One region of the Bacillus shivajii genome, then DNA from elsewhere that is predicted to be linked to it. Evidence: predicted binding sites of a transcription regulator. Region 1 holds the regulator's gene; each other region holds the start of a gene.

Region 1 (5,671 bases):
TACTCTATTTCGGCTTTCCTTACATCGGGATTCAGTTTAATGCAGTTACCGCAGCGATCATAGGTTTTAGTTTAAATAGTGCTGCATATATGGCTGAAATTAACCGTTCTGCGATCGCAGCTGTTCCAAAAGGACAATGGGAAGCAGCGAGATCACTCGGGTTATCTTATTGGATGACAATGCGAAAAGTCGTTTTGCCACAAGGGTTTCGTATCGCAGTCCCCCCGCTTTCAAATGTGATGCTCGATTTAATCAAAGCCTCATCACTTGCGGCAATGATTACCGTACCGGAAATTTTCCAAATGTCTCGGATCGTTGCTGGGCGAGAAATGGACTATATGACGATGTTTATTTTGGTTGCCCTCATTTATTGGGGGATCTGTTCGGTGATGACTGTTCTACAAAACTATTTAGAAAAGCGCTTTGAAAAATATGATGCTTATTAACGTAAAAGAAGAGGCTGACAATTTCGTCAGCCTCTTCTTTTATCACTAGTAAACAAATTAACAACTTTGACGCCCTATCCTTTTATTCATTTACTACTTTCGCTTTCATTTCTTCCTCTTTTTGTTGCTTCTTATATTCCTTACCTAGTAATAACCCTGCTGGAATAGAGATTAGTGTTAGTACTGCAATGACTAAAAACCCTTCTGTAATTGCCTGAATGCTTGCTTCTTCAAGCGTCATACCATTTGCTGCCATAACTTGAGCTCTACGAACCTCAAAGTAAACGGATATAAACACAATACCTAAAGCCGAACTCATTTGCCTTAATACATTATTCATCGCAGATCCGCGTGATATGAACTTCTCAGGAATCGCATTCATTCCGGTAGTTGTTGCTGGCATTGTACTAAGGCCCATCCCTATACCTCTTATGGCGTTAAGTACAAACAATACCCAAATCGCCGTTTGTAAGTCGATAAAACCGAATAAAAGCGTTCCAACCGTTGAAAAAATAAGACCACTTGTTACGACAAGTGAAGGTCCTTTTTTATCAAGGATTCTCCCACCTACCGTCATAAATATTCCTGCGAGTAAAGCTGCTGGTAAAAAGACAAGACCTGTCATAATGGCTCCGTAACCATACACATTTTGTACAAGCAGTGGGATGAGAAAAATTCCACCAAACAAACTAATTGAACTAATAATTGCGACCCAAACACTGTATGCGTAAGCTTTAATTTTAAATATCGATAGATCTAGTAAAGGTTGTTCTGTTTTGTTTTCGATTTTCACAAAGAAATACAATGCAATAGCCCCGATGATCAATAACGATATATTCAGTGGGTCATATAAATGCGCGAGTTCACTAATTCGCCCTAAAGCAAGTAAGATCGCCCCAACTCCAAGGGTCACTGTGACAAACCCGCTTCGGTCAAACTTCAAATTGTCTGCTCGCTTCGTTCGCTTTAGATAAAGCATTGAAAAGGTTAATCCTAAAAGACCTGTCGGTATATTACATAAGAATAACCATTGCCATGTACCAAGTTCAATAATGAAACCACCTAATGTAGGTCCAATCGTTGGTGCCATCATCGCTGCAATTCCCCAAATCCCAGTCGCCATCCCTCGTTCTTTTTTCGGGAACACTTGGAAAATGAACACCATGGAAAGGGGCATAATAAATCCGCCACCGACTCCTTGAAGCCCACGGAAAAAAATGAGTGATGATAGATTCCATGAAAACGACCCTAATAGAGACCCTAATAAGAAGAGGGAAACGCCAAACAAATACATTTCCTTCTTTCCGAACTTATCACTTAAAAAACCTGTAAGTGGCATCGTAATCCCCATGGTTACCATGAAGATCGTAATTACCCAACCAGCCGAAACAGCATCGGCATCAAAAACCTCCATGATATGTGGAACAGCTGGATTTAACATACTGTTATTTAAAATGACTGTAAATGTACCAAGTAACACAGAAATTAATACGAGCCATTTATGTGGAATTTTACTCATGTTTTCACCTGATTCCCTTATTAGTTAGCCAAAATGTTCGATTCTCGAAATATATAATTCTACTATACCAAAACATGTGTATGATTTCATGATAGAATTTAGGACTTTTTTGGAAATCAAAAACAAGTTCTTCCTATACAAAAAGCTGCAGGTACATTTCTCCCACAGCTTGTCTAAGTGATGACACTTATATATCGTTTTTGTTCCGTTTTCCAACAATGAAAGGGTATCAACCGTTTCATTACATTGGATAATGTTTCAAGAAGTAGATAAGGGATTGAAGTTCTACAGATAAATCAATATGATGAACTCGGACGTTGTCTGGTACAGATAACCTTGCTGGTGTAAAGTTTAAGATCCCTTTAATTCCAGCATCTACTAACTGATCAGCAATCCCTTGCGCTGCTGCTGAAGGGACAGTTAACATTGCCACTTCTGCTTCACCAGCTATGCGTTCTTTTACTTCATCTAAATGATAAATGGGAACGCTTCCAATTTTTTGACCGACCTTGCTTTCATCAACATCAAATGCCATCTCAATTCTCATATTGTTACTTTTCGTAAAGTTGTAATTTAATAAGGCAGTCCCTAAGTTACCGACACCTACTAAAATAACCTTTCTTATTTCATCTTGATCTAATGTTTTTCTAAAAAAGGTTAATAAATAATTGACGTTGTAACCATACCCTTTCTTTCCTAGCGCGCCGAAATAGGAGAAATCCCTTCGAATCGTCGCTGAATCGACTTTTACTGCTTCACTTAACTCTGTTGAAGATACACGATTTTTCCCTGATGCTTGCAAGCTTTCTAAAAAACGATAATATAACGGCAGCCTTTTTGCAGTTGCTTGCGGTATTTTTGTTTGATCGATATCCATTTTTTTCGCCTCCCACCATCATGAATTGGTTCAATCGCTCTTTTATCTCTTGTAGTCGCCGCTCTTTCCGCCGGTTTTCTCCTGCAAGAAAGTCTCGCCAATGACCATTCCTTTATCTATAGCTTTACACATATCATAAACTGTAAGTGCTGTTGCTGATGCAGCTGTTAACGCCTCCATCTCTACTCCTGTGCTCCCTTTCGTCTTCACACCAACTTCAATAAGAAGAATGTATGTTTCTTCACTTACTTCCCAGTCAAAATGAATATCCACACCTGAGAGTGATAATGGATGACACATTGGAATCCATTGCGATGTATTTTTGGCCGCCATTACTCCTGCTACTTGTGCAACGGAAAGAACGTCACCTTTTTTCATCGTTCCTGCAGTAATGCCCTCGTAAATATCTTTTGTCACTTGGACACTGCTTTTCGCCACAGCTGTGCGAACCGTTTCTTGTTTGTCAGAAATATCGACCATTTTTGCTCGACCTTGGTCATTAAAATGTGTAAACGAACCCATCGGTGCCCCTCCTTTTGTCTCTTCGTCTATTGTACACCATAGTTGGACAAACTGCACAATCCTTCTCTAGATTAGCAAGAATTCATGTTCCACTTTACTACAAATGTTGCCACTTTGCGTAACAGTCATGTACACTTATTTTGTAATGACCCAATGATGTGGTGAGGATGAAATAATATGATTTTATTACAATGTGTACAAATAACAAAGTCCTTTGGGGCTGAAACAATATTATCCAATGTAAAACTTGAAGTCCAAAGTCGTGAACGAATTGCTCTTGTCGGTCGAAATGGCGCAGGCAAGTCAACATTGTTAAAAATTATATCAGGAGAACTATCTCATGACTCTGGAGATATTATTATCCCTAAAAACGTTGAAATCGGTTATTTAGCCCAACATAGTGGCTTAAATACGAACCGCTCAATTTGGGATGAAATGATGTCTGTTTTCACCCATTTAAAACAAATGGAGAAACATTTACGAGAATTAGAAGAAAAAATGAGCAACCCAAGTGCACCAAACTATGAAAAAGTATTGCAAGAATATGATCAATTACAACAAGACTTTAAAGATCAAGGCGGTTACCAATATGAAGCCGACATTCGCAGTATTTTATCTGGGTTAAACTTCTCTGATTTTGATTACGATACACCGATATCCAGTTTAAGTGGTGGTCAAAAAACAAGACTCTCTTTAGGCAAATTGTTATTAACGAAGCCAGACCTTTTAATTTTAGACGAACCGACAAACCACCTAGACATAGATACACTCACTTGGTTAGAAAACTATTTAGCTGGCTATCCCGGAGCAATACTCGTTGTCTCGCACGACCGATACTTTCTCGATCGAATCGTAGATTATGTATACGAGCTAACCTTTCATTCAACAGTGAAGTTCACCGGAAACTACAGTGCGTACTTAGAGGAAAAAGCAAAACGCCTCGAGCTTGAAATGAAAATGTATGAAAAACAACAAGGTGAAGTGAAAAAGTTGGAAGACTTCGTCCAGAGAAACATTGCTCGTGCTTCAACAAGTAATCGTGCCAAAAGCCGTCGTAAACAGCTTGAACGAATGGAGCTGATGACAAGACCAAAAGATGATGATAAATCTGCAAATTTCCAATTTGATATAGACCGACAAAGTGGAAATGATGTGTTAACACTGCAAAACGTAACAATCGGTTATGATGGCGAACCATTAGCAACAAACATTGAATTAAAACTTGAACGTGGTGAAAGTGTTGCATTAATTGGACCTAATGGAATCGGAAAATCAACACTCATTAAAGCGATCGCCGACAAAATAAAACCGATCACCGGGCAAATTCAATACGGCAGTAACGTAAAGATCGGTTACTACGATCAAGAACAGACAGAACTTACCTCTAATAAAACGGTCCTACAAGAGCTATGGGATGAATACCCGCAAACGCCTGAAAAGGAGATCCGCACAGTTCTCGGAAATTTCTTATTTAGTGGCGATGATGTTCTTAAAATTGTTTCAGACTTAAGTGGTGGAGAAAAATCTCGTCTAGCACTTGCCAAGTTAATGATGCAAAATGCAAACATGCTCATTTTGGACGAGCCGACAAACCATTTAGATCTAGACAGTAAAGAAGTGTTAGAAAATGCCTTAATTGATTATCCAGGAACGCTCCTTTTCGTTTCACATGACCGTTATTTTGTTAATCGTATGGCAACACGGGTCGTCGAACTCTCTAGTGATAGGATTACAAACTATTTAGGGGACTATGATTACTATATAAATAAAAAGCTCGAACAAGCCGAATGGGCAGAGCTTGAAGCTAGTAAACAACTTCAAAACAGTCAAAGTTCACCTAACGAAGATAGTGAAAAACAATCGAAGCAAGATTACGAACGAGAAAAAGAGCTGAAGAAAAAAGCCCGCCAACGACAGCGTAAAATTGAAGATCTCGAAAAAATGATTGAAGAAGCTGAAATGAACATTGCCGAATGGGAAGAAGAATTATGCAACCCTGACGTTTATCAAGACCACGAAAAATCATTACAGTTAAACGAAAACATTGAAAAGACAAAGCAAAAAGTCGAAGCACATATGGAAGAATGGGAAGAACTACAACTCGAAGAAGAATAATTACGTGTTGAGCCAGGTATGCCCTGGCTCTTTTTTGTTCGTCACTCTGCGTGATTTGTTCTACATTTTCCTGATTTAATTGCGACTTTCTCCGTTTACTTGCGATTGTCCTCATTCACTAGCGAGCCCGCCTGTTTAACTACAAATTTTTTCAAGGATATTGACAATAAACAGGAAATCAGTAAAATAACA
Region 2 (5,671 bases), 1.7 Mb from region 1:
AATCAAAAGTGTTAAAGACAGAGCGTGATCAACTCATTGAAAGGATAAAGAGATATCAAGATCAGTCTTTTGTTATTTCTTTATTTGGTGCATTTAGTGCAGGGAAATCAAGTTTTGCCAATGCATTATTAGGTGAAAGTATTTTACCTGTTTCTCCGAATCCAACAACCGCTACTGTAAATACCGTTGAACAATCAAACGGCAATAATGAACACGGCACAGTTAAGATTTCGTTAAAATCTGTGGAAGATTTAAATGATGAGATTCAGGCGGTTAGTCATCAGTTAGATGAATCATTATCTGTTGAGACACTTAAAGGTTGGTCACCGAATACAAAGAACTACCATTCCAGTTGGGAAAAAACGTATTCCGACTATTTACTTACTTTAAAGGAAAGCATAAAGAAAAACTTAAACGAATTGGGGACATGGATTGTGAAAGATTTAAAAAATCTTGAATTTTATGTCGCTCAAGAAGAGAATGCATGCTTAATTAAGGAAGTAAATATTTATTATGATTGTGAACTAACAAAAAAAGGGATTATTCTTGTTGATACGCCAGGAGTGAATTCCATTCATGGGAGGCATACAAATGTTGCATTTCAGCAAATGAAAAAATCTGATGCCATTTTTTATTTGACGTATTACAATCATGCGTTTTCAAAAGCAGATCAATACTTCCTTCAACAAATTGGAAAGGTAAATGAAAGCTTTGAACATGATAAACTTTACTTTATTATTAATGCATCTGACTTAGCTAATAATGAAAATGAATTAAATGGTGTAAAAAAACATGTCCATGATCAACTATTAAGTAACGGTTTAGAAAAACCGCGCATCTATGATGTATCAAGTAAACAAGGATTGGCTGCCAAAAAAAATAAAGATGTCGCAAGCACAAGCTTTTCAAGGTTTGAAACGTCTTTTTATAATGAAACGATTATAGAACTGAAAAAATTAAGTTTTGATATGATTGTTCATCAACTAAATCAATTTGTCGAGAAGCTTGATGACAGTGTTCGTTTTATGAAAGAAGATGAAGCAGAACAAAAGAGACAACATAAAATATTACAACAAACCGTGAAGGAACAAATGTTAGCTGTTCAAAATTCCTCGTTTTCTTATGTATTAAGAGACTTAATTCAAGAGTATGACCAAATGACGTTATATTTACGCGAGAGAATGAAGTTCGTATTAAATGATTACTTTCCGACAGCGATTAATGTTGCAACAGTAAATGGAAATTCAAAGAAACAATTACAAGAGCAACTATTAGGAGCAATGAAGGAATGGAAAGGGTTAGGAGAATACTTCTTAAAACAAGAGCTTGAAGCAAGTATTGTACGTATGGAAGCCAAATTAAAAGAAAGAGCATATGATTGGGTAAAAGAAGAGTCACATGCGGTTCAAAAAGAGTTGACTTCATATGCGTATTACCCTGATTTACAAAGAATTGAATTAACTGGAGATCTTCATGAGGTGGATTTAAATGTCGATCTATTAACGTTTAAATCTTATATCAAATCAAAGAAAGACTTTTTTGAACAAGGGACAATTAAAGTGTTAAAAGAACAATTAGTGCAAACTGGTGTTGAGAAAGCAAGTGATTCTATAGCTACATGGTCTAAACTTTTTACGGATGTATTAGAAGATTCATTAAAACGCATAGAAAAAGAGTTAAAAGAAGAAATGGTTGCAGCCATTGAAAATGAATTATCTCGTTCTGAAGCACTAATGGATAAAAACGTTCAAGCTTCAATAGAGAAAGAACAAAAAGCATTAACGGAATTTTTGAATCCGTGACTCATAAGTTATCACCCCCTTTACGTAACTGAGCTGGTTTAGAATAAAGTTCTCCTAAATAAAGGGGAGGGAGGCAGGAATAACAATGGAAGTGACAAAAGAAGCGGTAGATTTTTTGGAGGAATTATCTCATAGAAGTGGCCGCCATACCTATCGGATTAGCTTCGATGATAAGAGTACATGAGGTGCATCAAAGTTTAAAATAACTCTGGATGAGTTTAAAGATGGAGATCAACTATTTAAGGTTAAAGGGTTAATTTTTTATTATAACAAAGAGCTCAGCCAACAAATTGATACCCTTTTAATTACTTATATAGACGGCAGGCTAAAATTACTAGATAGAAGATAATGAAAGATCAATACTTTTACATGAACTTGTTCTACCTGAGAGCAAGCTCTTTTTTCTATGCATAAAAGCATTTATATGACATCGAATTCGTGAAAACGGTCATCTGTTATGTAAACAATTTGTGAACTCTGCCATCTAATCGTCTTATATGTGATTTACATCATATCAGGAGGTTTTTATTCGCGATAAGCTAAAAGTATGAAAAAGTAGCTTGTTAAGGAGGGCTTATAGATGTTTCCTCAAGATTATAATGAAAATCCGTTTATCGTAATATGGGAGTTAACACGTGCTTGTGAATTAAAGTGTCTGCATTGTCGCGCAGAAGCTCAGTACCGTCGTCATCCTATGGAACTTTCGTTTGAAGAAGGGAAAAAGTTAATTGATGATATACATTCGATGAACAACCCTATGCTAGTTTTTACAGGTGGAGACCCGCTGATGAGAGAAGATGTGTTTGATATTGCAAAATATGCAATTGATAAAGGTGTACGAGTATCAATGACACCATCAGCAACACCTAATGTAACAAAAGAAGCAATGTCAAAAGCGAAAGAGGTCGGATTATCAAGGTGGGCATTTAGTCTAGATGGACCAAACGCTGAAATACATGATCACTTCCGTGGAACGTCTGGTTCGTTTGATTTAACAATGAATGCAATTAAATACCTACATGAGTTAAATATGCCTATTCAAATTAATACGGTCATTTCAACGTATAATGTCAATCAATTAGATGAAATGGCTGCGCTCGTTGAAGAGTTAGATTGTGTATTATGGAGTGTGTTCTTCCTTGTTCCAACTGGAAGAGGGCAAGAAGATGACATGATTTCTCCAGTTGAACATGAAAAAGTATTCCAATGGCTTTACGACCTGTCTAAACGAGTCTCATTTGATATCAAAACAACGGCAGCGCAGCACTATCGCCGAGTTGTTATTCAAAACAAAATGCGTGAGAAAGCTGAAAATGAAAAAGAGATCCAATATAAAGATGCACTTGTTCAAGGTGAGACAGGAAAAATTGATGGATTAGGCAGAGCACCTAAAGGTGTTAATGATGGAAATGGATTCGTATTTATTTCACATACCGGGGATGTATATCCTAGCGGTCTACTACCTGTAAAAGCAGGTAATGTCCGTGAGACACCTTTACCTACGATTTATAGGGAATCTGACATTTTTAAATCATTAAGAAACCCTGATTTATATAAAGGAAAGTGCGGTGTTTGTGAATACCGTCATGTTTGTGGGGGATCTAGATCGAGAGCGTACGCAATGACAGGTGACTATCTAGAAAGTGAACCATTCTGTGTATATGTTCCAAAAGAATTAAGGAAAAAGAAGGTCCAATAAATGATGAAAGACACGCAGATATATTTGTTTGTGTGTCTTTTTTATGCATTAGACTTTTCTTCACACGTCTTACAAACCTTTAAACGTAAAAAGTTATACTGTGCAATAGAAATTAAGCAGTTTGAACAAACATCTTCACCACATTCTCCACATCTTGCTAAACGTTTATCATCATTTTTACAACAAGAACAATAGGCCATTTCTTTGTACTCCTTTCAGTTTTTTATCTATTTCGTACTTCAATATATGAAAAAACGTTGAAGAGAATACTTAGATATTTAGTAGAACACCCAAATTTCTATTAAAGCAAAAATAAAAAGAGGGAGACCCATTTGTGCAAGTAGGTCTCCCTCTCGATTATGAGGCTTTTTGAGCTTGTTGTACTGGTTCAGGATCAGCATTTTTCTTTGCGATTTTTCCTTTAAAATAACTAATAATCATAGATATCATAATAATAGAAAGTACAGAGTAAATTCCTCGTAGAAGCCCTACAGACATTAAGCCAGTTAAAATGACGGCAAAATCAAATGCAAAGGTTGTCTTACCAGGGTCGATATGAAACCTCCTTTGTAAAACAAGAGCCAAAATGTTTGCTCCCCCAAGAGAGGAACCATTCATAAATAAGAAGGATAAACCAAAACCACAGATAATTCCCCCTAATATTGAACCGAAGATTGCATTGATTTCTATTGTTGGGAGAAACTGAATCACTTCAGTCATTAATGACAATGTCGTTACTGCAAAAATGGTCGAGAGTGTAAATTTCCAGCCCATTTTAAACACAGACAATATGTAAAACGGAATATTAATCATAAAGAAAACGATCGCAAACGAACTGCTTAATAAATACGAAATACTTAATGCTAACCCAGCAGTCCCTCCAGTAATGACTTGGGAACTTTGAAGAATAAAAACACCAAAACTAACAACCACACATGATAAAACCATATATATAATTCGTAACATTTTCTACACCTACTTACTTTTTTCTATTAATCTATTACGTAATATTAGATCAACGTGATATATTATAGAATGATATAGCAAACGTTACAAATACATGCATAAACGTATGTGTGCGTTTGTGCGTTTACGCTTTAAACTTATAAAGTGACATTTCGTGATTTAAAACAATCCATTATACTGAGAAGAATGAATGTTACACGTATAAGAGAGATAAGATATAATGAAAGAGAATATTCAAAAACAATATCGCTTAGAAGGTAGGTAATTATGAAAGAGCAATTTTACGCAGGAAAAATTGAAACACTGAAAATCGTACATAAATCGAAAGCAGGATTCCATTTATCAAACGGGCAAGAAGACACACTTTTACCTTTTTATGAAGTAACGACCCCTGTAAATAAAGGGGACGAAGTCGAAGTCTTTTTCTATGTAAATAAAGAAGGCAATTTAGTTCCAACAATGAAAGTACCATCTATTTATTTTGATAAATACGGGTGGGTAGAGGTTGTTGATCGTATTCCTCACTTAGGTGTCTTTGCCGATATAGGAACTGCTAAGGAAGTGCTTGTATCAAAAGATGATTTACCATTGAAGCAAAGTGTTTGGCCAAAACCAGGCGATCAAGTATTCGTTAAGTTAGATACAGATAAAAAAGGGAGACTCTTAGCAGTCCTTGCATCAGAAGAGGTTATTTTAAAAGAAGCAACATTTGCTGAGAAGAAACTGATCCATACAGATGTAACAGGAAGAGTGTATCGTTCAACGAAAGTTGGGACCTTTATATTCACTGAAGAAGGTTACAGAGGATTTATCCATTATACTGAACGAAAAGAAGAGCCGCGTTTAGGTCAACTTGTGAGCGGGAGAATAATCGGTGTGAAAGATGATGGAACGGTCAACGTTTCTTTACGTTCAGAAAAAGTAACCGAAATGGATGAAGACTCAGACCGAATCATTCAATACTTAGAGGAACATGGAGGCCAAATGCCATTTGGCGATAAAAGTGATCCAGAAGAAATTCGCGATACCTTTCATTTAAGTAAGTCAGCGTTTAAACGAGCGCTTGGAAAGTTAATGAAAGAAGGTAAAATCGAGCAAAAAGATGGAACAACCATTTTGAAATAAGTTTGAGGGGGTCCTGATTCATGTCAGAACCCCTTTCTTTATTTCTCATCCGATATTTCAAACTTAATCAGTCTACCCT
Region 3 (5,671 bases), 1.4 Mb from region 1:
TCACCAAATCCGTTATGTTGACAATGTGATTATTTATGATTTCATTTGGAATCTTAGCGCGATTGCGATTCTCGTTATCGGTATTTATTTCCTTTTAAAAACGAGACGCGAAAAGTTAGCAAATGAGGGAATCAGTCATGAGTCATGAACATCATATTGAAAGTGGCTTCCTCCATGATGTCGCTGGACCGATCCCGCAAATCGTACTTGGCTTACCTTTTCTGATCGGCATCATTCTTTATATCATTGCCGTTGTTTCGTCAAATCGTGATAAAACAAGATGGCCGTTTTACCGAACACTTTTTTGGGGCGTTGGTTCACTTTGTGCGATAGCTGCCGTTACAGGTCCATTAGCAGTAGAGGCTCATCACGATTTTTCTGTCCATATGCTTGGTCATTTGCTGCTTGGAATGCTTGCTCCTCTTCTTATGGTACTCGCAGCACCAATGACTCTAGCTTTACGAACGCTTTCTGTTACAAATGCGAGAAGACTCGCAAAAGTGTTAAAGAGTTCATACATTCGTTTTGTAACCGATCCTGTTGTAGCTTCGGTTCTAAATATCGGAGGGTTGTGGTTACTATATACGACGGGGCTATATGAGGCGATGCACGATTACATGTTGCTCCATATTTTTGTGCATTTACATGTATTTTTAGCAGGATATGCTTTTACCGTAGCGATGGTTGATATCGATCCTAAATCAAGCCGACCAAATTATATGTATAGAGCGGTTACTTTTGTTTTTGCCTTGGCAGGACACGGGATCTTATCGAAGTTTATTTACGCCTATCCACCAGCAGGAGTTCCTGCTGCACAGGCGGAAGCTGGCGGTATGCTCATGTATTACGGCGGTGATGCAATTGATATGATCTTGATTTTCATCCTTTGTCATCAATGGTATCGTGCAACAAGACCACGGATCGCGTATGGGCAACCAATGTAATGTCTTGGGTCTTGATTCTAAAAATGGGTTAGGGTTCCCACCACTAACATTTAGAATTAATAAAGACGCTAGACGTTTCATTTACCTTAATCATGCCGATACGGAAGGTACAATTATTAAATACGATGATTACCCTGAGACAAAGTAAAGAGTGGAGGGCCATTGGCGGCACTTCCACTCTCAGTTGATTATGGTGAAAAAGCAACTGCTTCTCGGTTGTATTCCGGTAATTTCTTTTGGGTATCGGTAAACATCCCAACATAACCAATCGTATTCTCTTGTTCATCTGTAATCGGTGTAATCGTTAGCCACACATTGAATTTTTCACCGCTTTTTCTACGATTACAAATTTCACCTTGCCAGTAACCAATGTGATCAATTTGATCCCACATTTTTTTGTAAAACTCTTCATCATGTTCACCAGATTTCATGATGCTCGGTGTTTTTCCAACAACTTCATCTACCTCAAATCCTGTGGTTTTACTAAAAGCGGGGTTTACCATTTTGATATAGCCTTTTGTATCAGTTACCATCACTGACTCTACCGTAGATTCAATCGCTTGGTGAGACAGGCTGAGCTTTTCTTGGTATAACATCCAAATGACTAGAATTAAACTTGCTAGTGCAACTTGTGACAACGCCATAAAACCAATCGCATAGTGGCCTGTCAAGCTGTAAAGGAAAGTTAACATAATTGGTGGGAAGAACCCTCCAAGTCCACCCATCGCACCAACTAGTCCATTAACAACACCGGCTTGCTTTGAAAAATAAAGTGGAACGAGCTTAAAGATCGCACCATTTCCAATCCCGGCAAAAAATGCAACAGCCAAGCAGCCAATTGTATAGAGAACAATGTTTGGCATAAAAGCTAACAGTCCTCCTGCGAAAGTGAGTCCCGCAAAAACAACAATTAAGATACCGAGTGCATTATATTTATCGGATAAATAACCACCAAGCGGCCGAATTAATGTCGCTAACAGAATAAATCCAGCGGTTCTCACCCCAGCATCAATGGCAGTAAGTCCAAAATGGTCAACTAAAAAGTTCGGTAAGTAAACGGTAAAAGCAACAAAGGCTCCAAATGTAATAAAGTAAAAGAGACATAAAAGCCATAGTTTGCTGCTTTTGTATACACTTTTTACTTGAGCGACTAAAGGTGTCGAGACTTTCACTTCTTTTTTATCGCCAAAAATAAAGTTTAACAATGCAAACGAAGCGATTAATAGTAAACTAAGTTGTACTGTCGAACTCCACCCGATATACCCGGCTAAAACGGGTGCTGAAAAAGAAGTAATCGCCGTACCAAGGTTTCCTAACGCATAAATCGCGTTAACCGTTCCGTGTTTTTCTTTCGGATAATACTTAGGTAATGACGTCACTCCGATAGAAAATGTGGCTCCAGCTACCCCTAAAAACAATCCTCCAATGAGTAAATCAATAAAAGTTGTTGCCTGACTCAGATAGTAAACCGGTAACAATAATGCGACGAAGCAAAGGAAGAAGAGTTTTCTCGCACCGAAACGGTTAGCCCAATACCCGAGCGGAATCCGTAATAGTGAACCAAGTATGATCGGGAAAGCTGTAATGAGTGCAATTTCATTATTCGTAAGTGGGATATCCTCTGTAATATAAGGCATAAGTGGAGATAACATCACCCACACCATAAACCCAGCTACTAAACTCAGAGTTTGTAAAGGTAATTGTAATTTTGTCTGCTTCATATTCAAAATCCTCCATGTTGAGTGGATGGTGTCAAAGACCATTATCAGAATATACTTCTATCTTTAAGATAACACCATAACTAATATGAAGATGTGATTAAACACACGTTAACCCGTATTTTTATAGAAAATTTTCTTAGATGTGAAGAAAAAAGGGGAGTCGTGAAAGAAAGTGAGGCGTACAAAAATTAGTGGTGTGGTGAAGAAATTGAGAAAGTGATGAACAAATCAAGAAAGTGATGAAGAAATCAAGAAAGTGATGAACAAATCAAGAAAGTGATGAACAAATCAAGAAAGTCGCAAGTAAATGAGTAAAGTCGCAAGTAAACGAGTGAAGTCGCAAGTAAACGAGTGAAGTCGCAAGTAAATCAAGAAAGTCGCAAGTAATTCGATAAAGTCACAAGTAAATGAGTAAAGTCGCAAGTAAACGAGTAAAGTCGCAAGTAAAGATTGGAAGTCGCAAGTAAAGGAGGAAAGTCGCAAGTAAACGAGTGAAGACGCAAGTAAATCAAGAAAGCCACAAGTAAACGTCCATCCAAATATAAACAAAATAACGCTCAAGCAAACAACCGCATGCACATGAAGTGCTTAAAACGGAAAAAGAAGCGCGAGAACCGTCCCCACGCTTCCATTAAAAAGGGAAAAACAATGGTAATAATAGTACCGCTATAATCGCAATTAGCACTTGTAACGGCACACCGACTCGAATAAAATCTAAAAACGTGTATTTTCCAGCGGCCATTACCATCGCGTTCGGCGGTGTTGCGACAGGTGTAGCAAATGCCATGCTTGATGAAAATGCAACCGCCATGACCATTGGCACTGGACTTACACCCATCTGTTCAGCGGTTAATATCGCAACCGGGAACAACAATACAGCTGTTGCGGTATTACTAATAAATTGACTGAATAAAGAGGTAATCACATAAAGACCTGCAAGTACGGCTAGGGGACCAACTCCACCTAAACTTTGAATAAGGCCTTCAGATAAAAATGTGACGCCACCGGTATTTTCTAAAGCGGTTGCCATCGGAAGCATACAGGCGATTAAGACAACTGTTTGCCAATCAATCGCTTGGTATGCTTGGTCAGTTTGTCTAATACATCCTGTTAAAATCATCAGTACTGCAGCAACAACAATCGCAACCACTGCAGGTGCCCATTCAAACACCATGGCTAACAGCATACCGAGTAGAATGATTCCAGCTATCCAGCTTTGTTTTGTCTCATTCACTAAATCTGTATCTTCAGCAGCTGACTTTAAAACGACCGTATCATTTTTTTCAGCAGACAAAAGGTTAATATCTTTCCATTTACCATGAACAAGGATCGAGTCACCATAAAGGAGCGTTTCATCTTCTTTAAAATTTTTCGGCTCACTGTACTGGTGCTTTAATGCCAAAACGGTTAAACCGTATTTTTCACGAAAGTTTACTTGTCTAATCGTTTGGTTGAGTAACCTTGATTGTGGTGTTAGAATGACTTCGGCTAAGTGAGATTCTTCAGGTTGATAAGCTTCATCGTTTTGTAGCACGACGCCAGTTTTTCCGATAAACTTATCGAGTGCTTCTTTTTCACCATAAATAATAAAAACATCGCCAGCTTCCACTTCATAACCTTTATCGACTGTAATCCTCTGCGGTTGGTTCCACGAAGTAAAGCGCTTCAATGATGACGATTCTGCTTTAATCACTTCCAAAACCGTAATATGGTATGTACTCGGTAACTGAAGCTCTTTAATTGTTTTTCCGATGAGCGCACTGTCGTTCGGTGTTTTTACCGCAAAAATATGATCGGCTACCCCGTATTGCTCAACTAATTGATCAGCATCAAACGTTTCTTTTGAACCTTTTTTCTTATCGACTGGCTTATCAAGCATTTTACGACCAACAAACCATAAATACGCAATTCCAGCTAATAACATAATGATACCGACGGGTGTAAATGCGAAAAATGAAAGAGAGCCATATCCCGCATCTTGTAGACTTTGGCTTGCGACTAAGTTTGGTGCTGTACCGATTAACGTTAATGCGCCACCCATACTGCTAGCAAAGGCTAATGGGATTAAAAGTTTGCCAGGGTGAAGATTCATTTGGCGACTCAAACTAACGACAATTGGTAGCAGGATCGCCACGGTCCCTGTATTGCTAATAAAACCACTTAACACAGCCACTAGAACGAACATAAACATCGTTAATTTCCACTCACTGTTGCCGGTCTTGTTAACGAGCAAGTCTCCAGCCTTTTGTGCTAAGCCACTTTGAAAAACGCCTGCGCCCACAATAAATAACGCAGCGATCATAATGACAACGCTATTGGAAAAACCAGCAAACGCTTCAGGAACGGTAATAAGCCCTGTTAACAATAAAGCGAGCAAAGCATTGATGGCGACTAAATCCGCTCGAAAACGAGGGATCAAAAAACAAATCGTCGTCGCTATTAAAATGAGAAAAACAAGTTGCATATCAGTCATCGTATCACCTTTTCAGAAGCGAGGGGACGGTTCCACTGCTTCCATGGATTTTGAAGCGAAGGGACGGTTCTTCTGCTTCCACACAAATGCTCTTTCCTTTTATCTGCATCGTAAAACATGTCACTTCTTAAAATACGCATTTCGTTAATTGGTTATTCTTAAATGTGGGGGTAGTTACATATAGGGGAGTAAATGAATTCACCATAAAAATATATTACGTTGATTCATGTTTCGTTTTTTTATAGATGGTAAACTAACTTCAGCTGTGATGATAGGAATAGAGGGGTTATAAAACGATAGGGAGACTGATTAAATGTATATACAATGTACGAAGAAACTTCTTGATGAGATGAAAATAAAACAGATTTTTGAGGCGGAGAGACCCATTATTTTCATGGCACGCGAATCTCATCAAGCTTAATAGGAAAAAAACGATTGTATTGGTCAATGACAAAAATCGTTATACCATTGTGTTATATGGTCTAAAAGCAAAAGATTATAAAAATCTAGAAGAGCTATTTATTGAAGGTGTT
Region 4 (5,671 bases), 980 kb from region 1:
TGCAGGGTCCTTTCGGAAAAAAGAAAGAACGAATAACAAAATTGATACAGAAAATAAAATAATGATCATTGTTTCCATGACTTAACCTCCAACTTTCTTTTAAACAGTGCTAAAGTTTTCTCTAAAACTATCATATAAAAAATAGCGTTGAGTTTGTAGCAGATTTTTTTGGTAATTCGACAATATCTAAAATATACTAAATTCCTTGTCAAGATAAGCTAAGAAGGTCATGGGTATATTGTAGAAGATTGTTGGAAAAATTATTGAATTATGCCATTCATTATTTTTTTTATAGATTATCTCCTACAATGACGCACAACTGACAAGTACTGACAAAATAACCTTCTTGTTGAAGTGGGGAAGACTCGGTAGAATTACAATATAACAAAAAATGGAACGTGACTAATGCTAATAAGATGTATGGACAAGTATTCATTTGAAGGAGGAAACAAATAGTGAGTATAACAAAACCAACTTCATTAAATGTGACAAAAGAATATGTACTAAAAGTGAATGGAGAATGCTTTGCAAAAATAAATTGTGATGGAACGGATCAATACCACCAAGAAAAATCTAGTTTGTTAGATTGGAAGTATATGAATTTGATGGATTCGTCAAAAGGGAAGAAATTAAATAAACTATGGATGAAAAGCCATTTAGAAGTACCGCTAACGATCTCAATTTTAGTAAACTGTTATGTAAATGAATCAGCTGAGAGACCGTTAGTATACTATTCACCAACAAAAGAAGCAATAATGATTTTTGATGGCGACAAGTATCATCTATATGGAGGAATATCGTCTTCAGGAAAAGCAAAGAAATATCATACTGCTTCTGTAGACATAGCGGAGTGGGAGGCAAATGCACCAGTTCAATTTCAACCGTTAAAAAATAATGCCGACGGCTGGGCAATGGAATATCAATTAAATGTTACAAAAAATGACTTCACTTATTTATACGATTGGGAAATTAGTAGTCCAACAATTCATGACATCGAAGGATTACACGTCCATTATGAAAACGTATTAGCAGCGAGTAAGTAGTGCGCTTAAAAGTCGGAATTTTCTTTCTCTTGAATATATCGTCATGTTCTGCTATTATTTTAAAGGTATGAGTAAGATATGACGTTTGGAGGGATAATGATGCGCGTACAAGTTACTTTAGCATGTACTGAAACAGGCGACCGCAACTATATTACGACTAAAAATAAACGTACGAACCCAGACCGTATGGAGCTTAAAAAATTTAGCCCACGTTTAGGTCGTCACACTTTACACCGTGAAACGAAGTAAGCAGAGGATTTTTCCTTCTGCTTATTTTTTTTACCAAAATATAAGCATTCACAATGCATCTTAACTATAATAAGTGACTTTATCAACATAGGATTACTAATGGCTTATGCTAAAATAAAAAGAGATTACTTATAAAATGGGGTGGGTATGAATGAATAAAAAGTCTTTACGTAAAGAAATGAAGAATAAGTATAATACGATGTCTAATGAAGAGAGAAAGACACGTACAATAAGAATTCATAACCAATTATTACATTGGGAAGGATGGAAAGCATCGAAAATAGTAGGAACGACAGTCTCTGTTGGTAATGAAGTAGATACATACGAGTTAATAAAAAATTGCTGGGAAGAAGGAAAACTAGTTGTGGTTCCAAAATGTGAACCAAACGGTAAACAACTTCATTTTTATAAACTCACTTCTTTTGATCAATTAGAAGATTCGTTTTATGGATTAAAAGAGCCGAACCCTAATAAGTGTGAGCGTATTCAGCCTACTGAAATTTCTTTACTCATCGTTCCTGGGCTTTTCTTTGATAAAAACGGGTATAGAGTCGGTTATGGCGGCGGATATTATGACCGTTTTTTATCTGAGTTTCAATTGAAAACATGTGCCCTTTGCTATGACTTTCAGATATTAGAATATGTACCGTATGAAAAACATGATATTCCAGTTGAAACACTAGTTTCGGAGTCAATAGTTATACCATGTATGTAACGATTCTAGCAGTAATCGGAGTTTATTTATTATCAGTTGTTGCTTATAAGAAAGGGTCATTAACGAAAGGTGGAGCGTTAGCCGCCTTTGCTATCGGTGCTACAATAGCGATCAGTTTGTCATTGTTTGGTTTAATCATTTTAGGGGCATTTTTTCTCTCTTCTACAATGATTGGTAAGTATATTCGTTCGGAGGTTGAAGAAATAGAACGAAAGGGGGAAAGAAGAGATGCCATACAAGTCCTTGCAAACGGTGGTTGGGCTTCAGTTTCTGCACTTATATATGGCATGACTAGTATGACCGTTTGGCTTATTGCTTTTATTGCTGCATTAACTGCTGCAAATAGTGATACTTGGGCCTCTTCAATAGGAAAATTAAGTAAGAGAAGGCCGATACATTTTTTTACTTTTAATAAAATAGAATATGGACAATCTGGTGGCATGACAATAGCCGGGACATTAGGTGCTATAGCAGGAGCATTGTTTATAAGCTTGGTTACATGGCTTATTGCACCTTTACTCCATCCCTCAGTGGAAATAGGTGTATCAATTATCATCATTATTGCTGTTATCGGCTTTTTAGCACAATATATTGATACGGTTGTTGGGGGAACAATACAAGCATTATTTCAATGTCGGATATGTGGCAAAGTAACGGAAAAAAATTTACATTGTAAAATCAATACAGAAAAAATAAGAGGGTTTGCATGTATTACAAATGACGTGACTAATCATGCATGTACACTATCAGCAATTGGTTTGACTTGGTTATACTTTTTAATGCTTTAGGAGGGAAACAATGAGCCAAAGTTGGACAAGATATTCAAGACAAATGTTATTTAAACCTGTCGGTGAACAAGGACAGAGAAAATTAGATGAATCAAAAGTGTTTATCGTTGGAATGGGTGCGCTTGGCACAGTTATTGCTAATCATCTCGTCCGCTCAGGTGTCGGACATGTTGTTTTTTGTGATCGAGATTTTGTTGAGGAAAGTAATTTACAAAGACAAATGCTTTTTAATGAACAAGATGTTCAACAATTCCTCCCTAAAGCTGTAGCGGCTGAACAAGCTTTAAAAAAGCTAAATTCATCAGTGAATATAAAAGGCCATGTGACAGATGTTAATGCTAATAATGTGGAATCATTCATTGACGGGGTAGACGTTATTATGGATGGAACCGATAACTTTGAAACCCGTTATTTATTAAATGATGTTGCATATAAGCATGGCATTCCATTTGTTTATGGTGGCGCAGTTAGCTCACGTGGAATGAATGCTGTTTTTCTACCTGGGAAAACCCCATGTTTACGTTGTATGTTTCCGACTTATGGTGGAGCAGGTCAAACCTGTGATACGATCGGTGTTTTATCGCCGATCGTAGATATTATTGCGAGCATGCAAGTAATGGAAGTATTGAAAATTTTAACAGGCAATTCAGAGAAATTGCGTAATAATTTGGCATCCATTGATTTATGGGAAAATCATTCTTTTGAGATGAAACTCGAAGAAATTAATGAAGAGTGCCCAACATGTCAATTAAAACAATATCCTGCTCTAAGCCAAGGTGAGAATGAACGTGTTACAACGTTATGTGGAAGAGATACGGTGCAATTTATGACAGCCAACAAACTTAATTTAGTTAGTTGGGAGAGAAAATTAGAAAAAGTGGCAAGTGTAAAAAAGAGCCCATATTTATTACGTGCCGTTTTAGAAGAAGGAGAAACGTTCGTACTATTTCCCGAGGGGAGAGTACTTGTGCAGGGGACAGAAAATATCTCGAGAGCTAAGACATTGTATGCGAAATATATAGGTATGTAATGTGAAAAAACTTTTTGTAACAAAATCTCCTTTTGTAAACGTTCGCAAAAACACAAAAGTTTTGTGAAGTAATGTACAATCTAATTATGAGAAAATCAACATCAACTGAAAGGTGGCGTTTCATGATGGATTATGGAAACAAAACGACTAGAGTCGTTGTTATTGGTACTGGATTTGTCGGCTCAAGCTACTCTTTTTCATTAATCAATCAAAATGTAGCAGATGAAATGGTATTAATTGATTTGAACAAAGAAAAGGCTGAAGGGGATGCGATGGATTTAAACCACGGTCTCCCGTTTGGTTCTCCGATGAAAATTTGGGCAGGAGATTATTCAGATTGTAAAGAAGCAGATATTGTCGTTATTACAGCAGGGGCAAACCAAAAGCCAGGTGAAACGAGACTAGATTTAATTGAGAAAAACGCGAAGATTTTTAAGGGAATTGTTGGGTCTGTAATGGAAAGCGGCTTTAATGGCATCTTTATCGTTGCAACAAACCCAGTAGATGTTCTTTCATATGCAACGTGGAAATTTAGTGGTCTTCCTATGGAACGTGTCATCGGTTCTGGAACAATCTTAGATACAGCGCGATTCCAATTCTTATTAAGTCAATATTTTGATATTGATGTGCGAAATATTCACGGCTATATTATGGGAGAGCATGGTGATACAGAACTGCCGGTTTGGAGTCAAACTCGTATTGGTGTTGAGTCAATCGACCGTTATATGGAGAAGTATAAACAAGATGCAAGGAAAGAAGATTTAGAAGAAATTTTTGAAAATGTACGTGATGCGGCTTATCATATTATTGAGCGTAAAGGAGCAACTCATTATGCGATTGCAATGGGGTTGATACGGCTAACAAAAGCGATTTTACGAAATGAAAATTCAATCTTAACTGTATCGACATTAGCACAAGGTGAATATGGACTAAATGATGTTTATTTAGGAGTCCCTGCAATCGTCAATCAAAAGGGTGTACAAAGAATTATTGAAATCGAGTTAAACGACAAAGAGCAAAGTCAACTTACACATTCAGCAAATGTATTAAAGGACGCGATGAAGCCGTTATTCAACATGTAAATAAAAAGGTCAATATAATTAACTTTAAGTAGTTCCGTTTAAATGGATGAAAATAACGCTCATTTTTTGGAGGTAATTCGCGCCTGAATTATCTCCTTTATTTTTTTGAGACGCAGTAGAAATACACTTCGCTTTCCCCTCTAGGCACAAGTGCGACATCAATTCAAGCTTCACTTTTTACGCTTTCATGGTGTCTTCTTTGCCGCGGGCGGGCCCGCAGAAAGCGTCCGCCTGTAAACAGATTCGAGTACTTATCTTATTAAAAGCCTTTCATTATCCGCATAATATCCTTTAACCTAAGGCAACCTAATGAAGGAAGGAGGCGGATTCAACATGCAGCGTTGGGTAGGGTTTCTGGTAATATTTTTGACGATCTTCGGTCTCTATAAGTATAAATATCGTCTACTAAACCTTTTCTTATCAAGACAGTGGTTAAGACGGCTCTCCATCGCGTTTGTGATGAGAATACCAGCCGTTCGTCAAAAAATGATGTATCAAATGCTTAGGTAAGGACTAATGTACATAAAAGGCGAAACGATCGACTTTTTCCATGAACATGAAGTCGTATGTGGAAATTCGCCTTTTGTACGTTAGTCTTTTCTTTTATACTTTAAGAATTTTTAACTTTGCTAAAGGATTAAGGTAACTGCTCCTACTCTTGCTCGTCGCAGGTCGGGGTAAAGTCGAGGAAGCTGTTGCTTTGTGCTCCTGCGATTACTCGTCGCAGACTACGTGCCTCTTCCTCTTCAAGCACTTCATGGAAG

Evidence for each region. The regulator Rex, encoded in region 1, represses fermentation and respiration genes when NADH is low (regulators of the CRP and FNR family bind a similar motif). The targets are predictions, from matches to a motif close to TTGTGAAATATTTCACAA.
Region 2: the regulator Rex is predicted to act here: its motif matches at 2,300-2,317, upstream of LGQ02_RS10850 (TIGR04053 family radical SAM/SPASM domain-containing protein).
Region 3: the regulator Rex is predicted to act here: its motif matches at 2,863-2,880, upstream of LGQ02_RS09435 (nitrate/nitrite transporter).
Region 4: the regulator Rex is predicted to act here: its motif matches at 3,887-3,904, upstream of LGQ02_RS07295 (L-lactate dehydrogenase).

What each region holds. Positions count from the first base shown of each region.
Region 1 is NZ_CP084703.1:525,983-531,653, reverse strand. It holds gene LGQ02_RS02670 (amino acid ABC transporter permease) at 1-446, shown strand, start outside; gene LGQ02_RS02665 (MDR family MFS transporter) at 529-1,965, opposite strand; gene LGQ02_RS02660 (redox-sensing transcriptional repressor Rex) at 2,207-2,842, opposite strand; gene moaC (cyclic pyranopterin monophosphate synthase MoaC) at 2,885-3,364, opposite strand; gene LGQ02_RS02650 (ABC transporter ATP-binding protein) at 3,542-5,479, shown strand.
Region 2 is NZ_CP084703.1:2,204,874-2,210,544, forward strand. It holds gene LGQ02_RS10845 (dynamin family protein) at 1-1,802, shown strand, start outside; gene LGQ02_RS10850 (TIGR04053 family radical SAM/SPASM domain-containing protein) at 2,383-3,501, shown strand; gene LGQ02_RS10855 (hypothetical protein) at 3,502-3,696, shown strand; gene LGQ02_RS10860 (YitT family protein) at 3,859-4,467, opposite strand; gene LGQ02_RS10865 (CvfB family protein) at 4,735-5,592, shown strand.
Region 3 is NZ_CP084703.1:1,931,004-1,936,674, forward strand. It holds gene LGQ02_RS09420 (DUF2243 domain-containing protein) at 1-148, shown strand, start outside; gene LGQ02_RS09425 (cytochrome c oxidase assembly protein) at 138-944, shown strand; partial or broken gene LGQ02_RS09430 (glyoxalase) at 991-1,092, shown strand; gene LGQ02_RS09435 (nitrate/nitrite transporter) at 1,133-2,665, opposite strand; gene LGQ02_RS09440 (SLC13 family permease) at 3,297-5,138, opposite strand; gene LGQ02_RS09445 (DUF6933 domain-containing protein) at 5,579-5,671, shown strand, end outside.
Region 4 is NZ_CP084703.1:1,501,093-1,506,763, forward strand. It holds gene LGQ02_RS07265 (hypothetical protein) at 1-78, opposite strand, end outside; gene LGQ02_RS07270 (hypothetical protein) at 456-1,043, shown strand; gene rpmG (50S ribosomal protein L33) at 1,143-1,292, shown strand; gene LGQ02_RS07280 (5-formyltetrahydrofolate cyclo-ligase) at 1,444-2,007, shown strand; gene LGQ02_RS07285 (DUF92 domain-containing protein) at 1,998-2,795, shown strand; gene LGQ02_RS07290 (ThiF family adenylyltransferase) at 2,806-3,825, shown strand; gene LGQ02_RS07295 (L-lactate dehydrogenase) at 3,951-4,907, shown strand; gene LGQ02_RS07300 (sodium:proton antiporter) at 5,241-5,417, shown strand.